Regions from separate parts of the Neobacillus sp. PVCKKU3 genome, predicted to be linked through region 1. Evidence: riboswitches for the same ligand, from Rfam matches in the RefSeq annotation. Region 1 holds a riboswitch; each other region holds the start of a gene.
What was found. A riboswitch is a leader RNA that binds a small molecule or an ion and turns the genes downstream of it on or off. The one in region 1 is predicted to bind S-adenosylmethionine.
Positions count from the first base shown of each region.

Region 2: another riboswitch for S-adenosylmethionine. It lies ahead of metK (methionine adenosyltransferase); the one in region 1 lies ahead of ACNQGS_RS20415 (methionine biosynthesis PLP-dependent protein).
Region 3: another riboswitch for S-adenosylmethionine. It lies ahead of ACNQGS_RS15340 (methionine ABC transporter ATP-binding protein); the one in region 1 lies ahead of ACNQGS_RS20415 (methionine biosynthesis PLP-dependent protein).

Region 1 is NZ_JBLVQN010000033.1:51,159-55,434, forward strand. Features, by position in the region: gene ACNQGS_RS20405 (polysaccharide biosynthesis protein) at 1-268, opposite strand, end outside; gene ACNQGS_RS20410 (helix-turn-helix domain-containing protein) at 1,084-1,428, shown strand; SAM riboswitch class I at 1,527-1,641, shown strand; gene ACNQGS_RS20415 (methionine biosynthesis PLP-dependent protein) at 1,724-2,836, shown strand; partial or broken gene ACNQGS_RS20420 (PLP-dependent transferase) at 2,836-3,072, shown strand; gene ACNQGS_RS20425 (bifunctional homocysteine S-methyltransferase/methylenetetrahydrofolate reductase) at 3,183-4,276, shown strand, end outside.
Region 2 is NZ_JBLVQN010000005.1:26,492-30,767, reverse strand. Features, by position in the region: gene asnB (asparagine synthase (glutamine-hydrolyzing)) at 1-751, opposite strand, end outside; gene metK (methionine adenosyltransferase) at 984-2,186, opposite strand; SAM riboswitch class I at 2,451-2,584, opposite strand; gene pckA (phosphoenolpyruvate carboxykinase (ATP)) at 2,848-4,276, shown strand, end outside.
Region 3 is NZ_JBLVQN010000021.1:22,188-26,463, reverse strand. Features, by position in the region: gene ACNQGS_RS15355 (hypothetical protein) at 1-83, opposite strand, end outside; gene ACNQGS_RS15350 (MetQ/NlpA family ABC transporter substrate-binding protein) at 182-1,021, opposite strand; gene ACNQGS_RS15345 (methionine ABC transporter permease) at 1,041-1,715, opposite strand; gene ACNQGS_RS15340 (methionine ABC transporter ATP-binding protein) at 1,705-2,718, opposite strand; SAM riboswitch class I at 2,817-2,926, opposite strand; gene ACNQGS_RS15335 (NAD(P)/FAD-dependent oxidoreductase) at 3,119-4,234, opposite strand.

The DNA of each region.
Region 1 (4,276 bases):
AAACAGCCGCCATTAGGATAGTAGATGTAACTACCTTTAAAATAAGGATGGATTCCCCTATACTGGCATATTGCCAGGCTTTTTTATAAAGCCTAAATATAAATGAAAAAGTATGATGACTTAATAAAATGGCGATTGAAGTAAATAAATTCAAGACGGTGAACACATTTGTAGTTGCATCAACCAGAAATCGGCTGAAAAAGATAACACTAATGACGATACAAGAATCAACCAAAAAAAATATAGACAATCTCTGTCGGTAGGTCATAATCCCCCCCCTTTTTAGGTGCAATAAATAACATGTTAATGCTGATTATTAAATTAAAGCTTTTGATTAGAAGAGTTCTTGAATCCCGCCTAAGCAAAAGCTTTAATGGTAAAACAGGGCATCCAACCCCCCCTCACATCACACTATCGACGACAAGCGTCTAAGGTTCTTCTCAACCCACAGCATGACCGAGTGCCTCCATTGATAGTGGTAAGGAGACATCACCCATTATTAATAGAAATTGCGATTGTTCGTTAGACAACAAAACACGTGCTATATAAAGAACGTAATTATTAAAAAAATACCAATAATATAAATTGGTCAATTTTACCTAAATCTTTTTTCCTAACTTTTATTAATATGAATCCCTCTTTCATTATTAACATTATAACAAACGAATAGTTCTTGGTAAAGAACAACTAAGGTTAAATTTTTCGACTCACTTTTTTATTGAAATATCCATAAAATATTTACTGCAATTCTTTATATTGCACAGCCTTTAACCTCTTCTTTATGAAAATCAAGTAAAAATATTGTATAGCTCTCTTTCGATTTGTTCTTTAAAGAGAACTAAAAGTAAGTTATAATATTCTTAACTGTGGAAAAATAATTATTTTACATATTCACCAAATTCGACCTTCCAATATCAAAGTTTTTAGAAACCTATTTATTTAGATTAATTTTTCCTCTAAATCTTATATTCAAGTCTTTTGGCGATCTTCATCGTTTCAGTCAAAATTAATTATTCTTAGTTTCTTTCAGGCCGGTTCCTGGAACAAACAATCAATTGAAATTAGGGAATAAGGGAGATTACTATGATTGGTGAACGAATAAAAAAATTACGAAAGCAAAAAAATTTTTCGATAACTGAGCTTGCTGAACTCGCGAACGTCTCAAAATCATATCTAAGTTACATCGAGCGGAACCTTAATAAAAACCCATCCATTTATTTTTTACAAAAAGTGGCAAGACCTTTAGATGTCACTTTAGAATATTTGCTGACTGGACTTGATAATGATGATTTATCCCCCAGCGAAAATGAACTGGACGAAGAATGGAAGAAAATTATTGAAAAGGCAATTGAAGACGGAATAAATAAAGATGATTTCCGAGAATACATTAACTATATTAAATTCAAAATCTGGGAAAAAAATCAATAAAACGCTTACTTCAACAACTTAAACAAGAAATAAAGAAAATACATTGACACCATTCATATAGTGTAGTAAATTTTATAAATAGTCAAAATATTAATATGTTCTTATCAAGAGAGGTTGAGGGAAGGGCCCGGTGACACCTCAGCAACCTTCAATGTCTTTAACATTGAAACGGTGCTAAGTCCTGCAAATTGTTACTAATTTGCGAGATAAGAAGAGTGACAGATGTATTGTACATGCAAAGGTCTTCTTCTTATAGAAGGCCTTTTTTTAATATCAAAAAGGAGTGTAGACAACAATGTATAAAATCGATACGAAACTTGCTCAAATTGGGAACCGCAGTGAAACTACAACAGGAACCGTTAATCCCCCAGTATATTTTTCAACTGCATTCCGGCACGAGGGGATTGGACAATCAACAGGCTTTGATTATATTCGAACCGGAAATCCGACACGCCAGTTGCTTGAGAAAACCATCGCCGATTTAGAAGGTGGAGATCAGGGCTTTGCCTGCAGCTCTGGAATGGGGGCCATTTTAACAATTCTTTCCTTATTTCAGTCTGGTGACGAATGGCTTGTCAGCGAGGATTTATATGGCGGAACCTACCGTTTGCTCGAAAAAGGCTTTCAAAAGTGGGGCTTGAAAAGCCAATATGTAAATACCTGTTGTCCTGAAGAGGTTGAAAACAACATTACACCAAATACAAAAGCAATCTTCTTGGAGACACCAACTAATCCGCTTATGCAGGAAGCCGATATTGCCGCCATTGCAAAAATTGCCAAATCGCATGACATTTTGTTAATTGTGGACAACACCTTCTATACCCCTCTTCTGCAGCAGCCGATTGCACTTGGTGCAGATATCGTGATTCATAGTGCAACGAAATACCTTGGAGGCCACAATGATGTTCTAGCTGGACTGATTGTCGCGAAGGGTAAGGAACTTTGTGAAGCATTGGCCTTCCATCATAACGGTGCGGGTGCCGTTTTAAGCCCCTTCGATTCCTGGTTGTTAATGCGCGGGATGAAAACATTGTCGCTCCGTATGGAACGGCATGAGAAAAACGCTAAGGCTGTTGTTGAGTTTCTTTCCAATAGCGATGCGGTGACAGATGTCCTTTATCCAGGAAGAGGCGGAATGGTTTCTTTCCGTATTAAAGATGAAACGTGGGTAAATCCGTTCCTACAAAACATAAAACTGATTTCGTTTGCTGAAAGCCTTGGCGGAACCGAAAGCTTTATCACGTATCCAGCGACCCAGACCCACGCTGATATCCCGGAAGAAATCCGAATTGCACAAGGTGTCTGTAACCGTCTATTGCGTTTTTCTGTAGGAATTGAAGATGCAGAGGATATTATTTTTGACCTAGAGCAGGCTTTTGCTAAGTTAGTTGAAGGAGTTAATGTGTGATGGAACACGAAGAATTTAGTTTTGAAACTAGACTTCTTCATAATCGGCATAAAATGGATGCACAAACAGGAGCAGTCAGTGTCCCGATCCAGCATGCATCTACCTTTCATCAGTTTGAAATTGACAGTTTTGGAAAATACGATTACGCCCGCAGCTTAAATCCAACCCGGGAAGCTCTGGAGGATATTATTGCAGAACTCGAAGGCGGAACCCAAGGGTTTGCCTTCTCTTCTGGGAGCCTGCTGCGACTTTCAGTCGGACTTGAAAAGCCTGAAGACTTGATTAAGGACTTTTCACAAGCTTTGGAAAAGCTGCAGGTGAATAAGCTCTCTCAAGGAGAATAACGATGAGTTTTTTAGAAAAATTACAAAATCAAATTTTGATTGCCGACGGGGCCATGGGAACAATGCTTTATTCCTATGGCAAAGATTCCTGTTTTGAAGAATTGAATCTTTCCCGCTCTGAGCAAATTCAGAATATCCATAAAGCCTATATAGATGCCGGTGCCGATATTATTCAAACGAACACCTATGCGGCCAACTATTTAAAGCTTGGACGATACGGGCTGGAGGATTCAGTCAAGGACATCAACAGTGCCGCTGTACTAAATGCCAAAAAAGCTGCCGAGAACCGTGCCTATGTGCTTGGGACCTTGGGGGGCAACCGCGGCATCAAGCCCAAATCCATTTCAATAGAAGAAATTAAACGGAGCTTTCGCGAGCAGCTGTATTGCCTTTTATTAGAGGGAGTTGACGGCCTTTTACTCGAAACCTTTTACGACCTGGAAGAGCTTGAAACCGTCCTGACCATCGCCAGAAAGGAAACCAATCTGCCAATTGTTGCGCAAGTTTCCCTTGCAGAACCGGGAATTTTGCAGGACCGTACTCCTGTCAATGATGCTCTGCAGAGACTTGAAGGGCTAGGCGCTGACGTTGTCGGCCTAAACTGCCGGCTTGGCCCGCATCATATGCTGGTTGCGCTCGAACAAATCGAGCTGCCTAAGCGAGCCTTTCTTTCAGCCTATCCAAACGCCAGTCTCCCTGCTTATACGGATGGAAAGTTTCATTATGATGGTGATGCCGATTACTTCCGCAGGTCTGCGGCTGAATTCCGCAAGCAAGGTGTCCGACTTTTAGGAGGATGCTGCGGCACAACACCTGAACACATCAGGGCATTTGCCACCGAATTAAAAAACAGCACTCCGATAACAGATAAAATAGTAGAATTAAAACCAAAGAAAATCATAGTTGAAGATCGTCCTGCCAAGCGGGACTACACCCCTCTTCAAGATATTGTGCAGGAACGGCCATCAGTTATCGTGGAATTAGATCCTCCAAGAAAGCTTGATACAACGAAGTTTTTTGAAGGGGCAAAGGTTTTAAAGGAAGCAGGAATTGATGCGATTACACTAGCAGATAATTCTCTTGCGCAAGTGAGGAT
Region 2 (4,276 bases), on a different contig from region 1:
TTTCAACCGAATCAAACAGAATATCACGGATTTCCTTTACGAAGTCATCTTCCGATTTTAGTACTGGGTGAAAATGTGCCTTCCAGTAGCGGTTCATTTCCATCTTCGAGCCGATTTTTTTTGTAAAATAATGGCCTGGTTCAAGCTTTTTAATTCCTTCAGATAGGGTATCAGGTTCTGGAACAAACTGATAGGTTAGATAATGCTGCAAGGAATCATAATCCAGCACATCATTTTTAAGAGCCAGCAAAATGCTCTTTTTCTCAGAAGCAAAGAAGGTTCTGTCACCATCCTCCATATAAAAGAATGGTTTAATTCCAAACGGATCTCGAGCCCCATAAAGTGTTTGTTCCTGCTTATCCCAGATAACAAAAGCAAACATCCCGCGCAAGCGTTCAACTGCTTTTTCCTTTAGATGGCTGTAGAGAGCAATGATAACCTCTGTATCAGAGCTTGTGGAAAAAGTTAGTCCTTCTTTGAGCAACTCTTCACGAAGCTCGACATAGTTATAAATTTCACCGTTAAAAATAATCCAGTATCTTTCGTTTTCATACGTTAGCGGCTGGTGCCCGGATTCAATATCAATGATACTTAACCGGCGGAAACCAAATTGAATATGATCATCATCATAATAACCATCATCATCTGGTCCACGATGGGTTATAATATCGTTCATATTTTTAAAAAGCTGCTTTTCTTCGTCACGATAATTTTGCGTTTTGTCATGTACACAACCGATAAAACCGCACATTATGTACCTCACCTACTCTATTTCAAAATATCCTTTTGTAAAAACATACTCTCTAATACTACCACTTTTTTTTCAAAAATGGCACTGTGAACAAAAGGAAAATCATGTATCATCATTTTTCACTTCAATAGTCCTACTTAAACATTTTATTCCAATTTTTAAAACACTGAACAAGAAAATAGACGTTTAATGAAAAATGGGAGTTACACCTTAATGCAACTCCCACTCCATATTATTTTCCTTCTGCCTGCTCACGTAATGCATCTGCCTTATCAGTGCGTTCCCAAGGAAGATCAACATCCGTACGGCCAAAATGTCCGTAAGCTGCTGTTTGCTTATAAATGGGGCGGCGTAAATCCAGCATTTTAATGATTCCTGCAGGGCGCAGGTCGAAGTTTTTACTTACTAAGTCAACCAATACCTGTTCGCTGACTTTGCCTGTGCCAAAAGTATCGATGGAAATCGATACCGGTCTTGCTACACCAATCGCATAGGCAAGCTGGACTTCACATTTTTCAGCTAAACCTGCTGCGACAATATTTTTAGCAACATAACGTGCAGCATAAGCGGCAGAACGGTCAACCTTTGTCGGGTCCTTACCGGAAAAAGCGCCGCCGCCGTGACGGGCATAGCCTCCGTAAGTATCCACGATAATTTTACGGCCAGTCAGTCCTGCATCCCCCTGCGGTCCGCCGATTACGAAGCGGCCGGTTGGGTTTATAAAATATTTTGTATTTTCATCGATTAATTCTTTTGGTACAACCGGATTAATAACATGTTCCTTAACATTGCGCTGGATTTGCTCTAGTCCAATTTCCGGATGGTGCTGGGTGGAAATAACAATTGTATCAATCCGAACCGGTTTGTTGTTCTCATCGTATTCGACCGTTACTTGTGTTTTTCCGTCCGGACGAAGGTATGGAAGGATATCCTCTTTACGAACCTCCGTCAACCGGCGGGCAAGCTTATGGGCTAAAGATATCGGAAGAGGCATCAGCTCTTTCGTTTCGTTACAGGCGAAGCCGAACATTAAACCTTGGTCACCTGCACCAATTGCTTCAATTTCTTTATCTGACATTTGACCTTCACGAGCTTCAAGTGCTTGATTGACACCCATAGCAATGTCAGGAGACTGTTCATCAATAGAGGTTAACACCGCACATGTTTCCGAATCAAAGCCATATTTCGCACGAACATAGCCAATTTCTTTGATCGTCTCACGAACAATTTTTGGGATATCTACATATGTAGAGGTAGTGATTTCGCCGGCAACTAGAACTAAGCCGGTCGTTACTGATGTTTCAGCAGCTACGCGGGCATTTGCATCCTTTGCTAGAATGGCGTCTAAAATAGAATCAGAAATCTGGTCACAAATCTTATCAGGATGACCTTCAGTTACTGATTCAGAAGTGAACAAATGGCGTTTTAGTGACATCTGAATTCCTCCTATAATAATGAAATAATGAGGCTCACTTTTCAAAGGTTAACACCCTTTCCAAATAACCTCCATTTTGATACGGAACTCATCCCTAATAGTATGAAATAAACATCAGGTTTTTATGAAATACTACCGAAAAAACCCAACCGAGATTCTTTAGAAGATTAGTAAAGCGATTCAAACAGCACGTGTGTTTGCCAAATAGACAAAAAAACCTTTCCATGAGGAAAGGTTGAATGCAAACATTTTGCGTGCCTTTCACTCTTATCGTTCAAGGACTAGCCTTGCATCAGGTTGAGCACCTTTGCCCGAAAAACGACTAAAAATAGACATTTTCCTAGTTGCAGGTTGCTGGGTTTCATAGGGCCTGTCCCTCCACCAGCTCGGGATAAGAGAGTATCCGTTCAAGGTTAAATCATACCCCAGATTCTTAAAGTATGTCAATGTATTTTTTAGCAACATTAACCAAAATATACAATGGAGTATGATACAAAATATGCTTAAACTGTTTTTTTCATGACTTTTTAATCACCTTTAGAATAAGGTATAAAATACAGCATAATTTCGCTAATTAGTATAGACTATTATTTTAATTGTGTTATACTATTCAATATTAATATATCAAATTAAAAAAACCATAAAAAGGAAGGTTCATTAAATGAATTCTGTTCATATCCCAAATGAATTAAAGGAATTACTTAATGAAAGTAATGTCCAAGTCCAATTATCTGTGCCGCAGCTAGTTGAAAAAATCCTCAGCAGAAAAGAAGGGACACTCACTTCCACCGGAGCGGTTCGTGTTTCAACAGGAAAATATACTGGGCGGTCTCCAGAAGACAAATTCACTGTTTTGGAGGAGTCAACCAAAGATAAAATTGCCTGGGGTTCTTTAAATCAGCCAATCTCACAAGAGACTTTCGATCATCTTTATAATAAGGTATTAGAATACTTAAAACAGCAAGAAGAAGTATATGTATTTAAAGGCTTTGCTGGTGCTGATAAGAAATCACAACTGCCGATTCAAGTCATAAATGAATTTGCTTGGCATAATCTTTTTGCCCACCAGTTGTTCATTCGGCCTTCGGAAGATGAACTTCTGACTCATGAAGCTGAATTTACAGTAATTTCTGCCCCTAATTTCAAAGCAAACCCGGCAGTCGACGGTACGAATTCTGAAACCTTCATTATTATATCATTTGAACGCCGCGTAGTTCTAATTGGAGGAACTGAATATGCGGGGGAAATGAAAAAATCAATTTTCTCTGTCATGAACTATTTACTGCCTGAAAACAATATTTTCTCTATGCACTGTTCAGCGAATGTCGGCATTGAAGGGGATGTAGCATTATTCTTCGGTTTATCCGGAACTGGAAAAACAACTCTTTCCGCAGACCCTAATCGCCGTCTAATCGGCGATGATGAGCACGGCTGGTCATCAAATGGCGTCTTTAATATTGAAGGCGGCTGCTATGCAAAATGTATTAATCTATCCCGTGAAAAAGAACCGCAAATCTTTGATGCCATCCGTTTCGGGACCGTTCTTGAAAATGTTGTGATTAACCAGGAATCGAGAATTCCGGATTACGATGATGGAACATTAACAGAAAACACTCGGGCCGCATATCCAATGGAGGCCATTGATAATATTGTCCAGCCTAGCATTGCCGGGCACCCGAATACCATTGTGTTTTTAACTGCAGATGCATTTGGTGTTCTTCCGCCAATCGCTAAATTAACAAGGGAACAAGCCATGTACCATTTCTTAAGCGGATTTACATCAAAGCTTGCTGGAACAGAGCGTGGCATTACTTCACCGCAGGCAACCTTCTCAACCTGTTTTGGTGCACCATTCCTGCCGCTGCCGGCTACACGCTATGCCGAAATGCTAGGAGAAAAAATACTTGAGCATAACGTTAATGTGTTTTTGGTTAATACAGGCTGGACTGGCGGAGAATACGGCGTCGGCAATCGTATGAAACTCTCATATACAAGAGCAATGGTGCAGGCAGCTCTTGAAGGAGAACTAAATCACGTAGAAACTGTTAAGGATACATTCTTTGGCCTAAATATCCCGCTCCATATTGCTG
Region 3 (4,276 bases), on a different contig from region 1:
ATCAAATCTTCTTCTATTTCTATAGAATCTTTAAGAACCGCTTCAAGATTTTCCTTTTCTTCATTTCCTTTGAAAAAACTCATTTAAAATCCTCCTTTTTCCTTTAGGATTCTCCAATCTTTATTGGCGTATCCAATGAAAAAAGGATATGGATCTCGTCCATACCCTTTTGATTTAAAAATTACTTTTTCATCCAGCTTGGTTTTCCAAAACCTTTAAACTGATCATCGATGACTTTTTCGAAATCTGCTGATTCAACAACAGCTTTCAGATCTTTTGATAACTGTGAATCTTTGTTGCTTGTTTTAACTGCCACAATATTGCGGTAATTGTCTGCCATGTTTTCAAGCGTTAAGGCATCAAGAAGATTCATTTTTGCTGCAAGAGCAAAGTTTCCTGGTACTGCAGCTAAATCTGCACTTTCAACTGAACGTGGAAGCTGGCCTGCTTCGATAGGCTGGAACTTTAGGTTTTTCTTGTTTTCAGCGATGTCTTTTTCAGATACTTTTAGTGGATCTGCATCTGCTTTGATAGTGATAAGCCCTGCATCACGAAGTGTGTTTAATGCACGTGCTGCATTTGTCGGGTCGTTTGGAAGTGTAACAGTTGCCCCTTCTTTTACATCTTTAATCGATTTTATTGTGTTTGAATAAATCCCCATTGGTGCAGTTGGCACAGAAATAAGTGCTGTTAAATCCATGTTGTTTTCTTTCGCGAAATTTTGAAGGTAAATCGTGTGCTGGAACAGGTTGGCATCGATATCGCCATTGTTTAATGCTTTGTTTGGCTGGATATAGTCACTGAATTCAACAATTTCAACTTTGTAGCCTTTTTTCTCTAGGCCTGGTTTAATCGCTTTTGTTACCATGTCGCTATATGGGCCTGCAGTCGCGCCTATTTTAATTTCTTTTGATTCTGTTGCTTTTTCCTTGCCGCTTGCTGTTTTGTCCTCGGAGTTTCCGCATGCTGCTAATGCAAAGACTACACAAAGTAATAAAATGCTTGTTAACCATTTTTTCATAATAATTTCTCCCCTTTATTTATCTTCTTTTATCTACAACTTTGGCGATATAGTCACCAAGAAGCTGAATGACCTGAACTAAAATAATTAAGATTAAAACTGTTGAAATCATGATGGTATTGTCGTATCGATAATAACCGAAGCGAATCGCCAAGTCTCCAATACCGCCGCCGCCGACTGTACCGGCCATGGCCGAGAAACCAACTAAACTAATGAGTGTTAACGTGACACCTGAGATGATACCGGATCTGGCTTCAAGTAATAGGACATCTTTTATAATCATCCACGGGGTTGCCCCGGCAGCAATAGCTGCTTCGATTACGCCTTTGTCAATTTCTCTCAGTGCATTTTCAACAATCCTTGCAAAAAACGGAATTGCCGCAACCGATAGCGAAACACTGGCGGCAGTTGGGCCTATGGTAGTCCCGACGAGTAAGTTTGTCAGTGGGAGCAATGCCACCAATAATATAATGAAAGGAATCGACCGGACCATATTGACAATAAAACCCAGGACATTCTGGACGGCTCGATTTTCCATAAACAATCCTTTATCGGTTATGTAAAGCAATATCCCAACCGGCAATCCGATTATCGTCGATACGACCAACGAAATCGCAATCATATAGATGGTTTGAAAAAATGCTTTATTGATATCCGGAATAAGCTCCATCAGATGTGCAAAATCAAAGCCCATTGTGTAACACCTCCACCTGTGCTGCCCGGTTTTCAATATAATTTAGGGCTTTTTCTATTTCCTCTTTTTGTCCTTTTAGCTCCATTATGAAAATACCAAGCGGTTGCTCTTGAATATATTCTATTGAACCATGCAGAAAATTACCTTTTACGTTAAATTGTTGAAGAGTATCAGAAATGACCCCCTCTCCAGCGACTTTTCCTTTGAAGGTCACTTTCACAATTGGACCCTGGCAGCTTTTTAGAATAACTTCCGGGATTTCAAGAGTTACAACACTTTCTATAAATTCTTTTGTAAGTGCTGTATGCGGGTTGGCAAAAATGTCATATACCGAACCTTCTTCCACAACTCGTCCATCCTGCATAATTGCCATCCGGCTGCAGATTTCTTTAACAACATCCATCTCGTGAGTGATCAATACAATGGTGATGTTGAGTTCTTTATTGATTTTTTTCAATAGATTTAGTATCGACTTTGTTGTCGTAGGGTCAAGTGCTGATGTTGCTTCGTCACATAAAAGCACCTTCGGATTATTTGCGAGAGCCCTTGCAATACCGACTCGTTGTTTCTGACCACCGCTGAGCTGTGATGGGTAGACATCACGCTTATCGGATAGGGCGACCATTTCCAGAAGTTCCTCCACGCGTTTCCTTACTTGATCCTTAGGATAGTTGGCGGCTTTTAAGGAAAAAGCAATATTTTCATAGACTGTTTTTTGGCTGATTAGGTAAAAGTGTTGAAAAATCATGCCTATTTTTAAACGTGAAGATCGTAATTGCTCGCCTCTTAGGGATGTCAAGTCAGTGCCATCGACCGTTATACTGCCAGAGGTTGGCCTCTCTAACAGATTGATACAGCGAAGCAGTGAGCTTTTTCCGGCACCAGAGTACCCGACGATTCCAAAGATTTCACCTTCCTGAACGGTTAGTGAAACATTATCAACACCTTTTACTTCACCCTTTTTTGTCTTATAAATTTTGCTAAGGTTCTTTATATCAATCATACTGATTACCTCATTTTTCCGATATCTAAACTAGACTTTATACCCAAACAAAAAGCCCCATTCATTCTGAAAGGGGCGTCGAAATTAAATAGAATTTCGGCTTATCTTTCAGAATGAAAGTACAGTCATTCTGCAGGAATTGGCACCTTCCCAATCGGGGGTTGCCGGACGTCATCGGGCCATGTCCCTCGGTCGCTCTGGATAAGAAAATTAAATTAACAAATAATTAAGTTATATTAAGATAGTACAAATCTATTTTTGTTTTGTCAATCATCTAAATTATAGCGCAATTTACCCGATAGCGTTTTCAATATTGTCATATCAACTTATTATTAAATAAAAAATTTTTTTGTTCGATTAGAAAAGAGCTTTTCGCATGAAAAGCTCTTTGTGCATAACATTAGGCTAAAGCACCAGCAACATCATAGTTATGAATATCAATTTCCAATTGTTTTCCGAGTGCTAGTTTAGCGAGTTCTGCCCCTAAATATGGTCCGCTGGTTAATCCTGATGATCCTAGACCATTCGCTAATAAGATTCCTTCATAATTCGGAATAGCTCCAATAATAGGAAGAAAACCGGGAGTAAAAGGACGAAACCCTACCCTAGTTTCCAATATCATTCCACTGGCAAGTCCAGGAGCGACTGCCAAAGCTTTATTTAAGATTTCTTGGACACCTCCAGCCGTTACCCGATTATCAAATCCAGCATCATTTTCGTGTGTTGCTCCAATGACAACACGTCCACCTTCAAAGGATAGAATGTATTGATCGGATGGCGGCATGACCACCGGCCACGAATTTGTATCGATGTCTTGCATTTGTAAATGAATTATTTGCGCCTTCTGTGGCCTTACCAAAAATTCAACTCCTAATGGAGACAAAAATTCCTTTGCCCAAGCCCCTGCTGTAACAATAACTTGATCAGCAGAAAATGTTTTTTCATCCACTTTTACCCCTTGGACTTTATTGCCACTACTGATTAATGAGGCATCCCCTTTAACAACTTGGGCTCCATGCTTTACTGCAGCGTTAACTAGTGCATTACGTAAAGCCCGGCCATTTACACGTGCCCCGCCACTAACATAAACTGCCCCAAATTCATCGGACAACGGCGGAAAAAGTCGATTCGTTTCAGTTGGTGATAAAATTGTTATTTCGCCGATTTCGGGAGCATCCTCCCAACGGGTCCGTGCCCGTTCTGCCATCTTTTCCAACTTTGCTGGATCAGTGTGAATACTTAATGCCCCAACTCGTTTATAACCCGTATCTTTTTCCCCATCTGCTTCTAACTGAACTATTAATTCTGGATAATACCGGGCTCCACCTTTAACCAACTGGTACCAGGCTTTATTACGACGTTGGGACAACCATGGGCAAACAATCCCCGCAGCCGCGTCAGTGGCTTGACCGGGGACATGCCGGTCCACTATGATAACCTCGGCCCCCCATTTTGCAAGGTGATAAGCAGTGGATGCTCCGAGTATTCCTGCCCCAATTACAATTACCTTTTGCATAACTCACCTCAAAACAAAAACTCAGTCTTATAGACTGAGCAA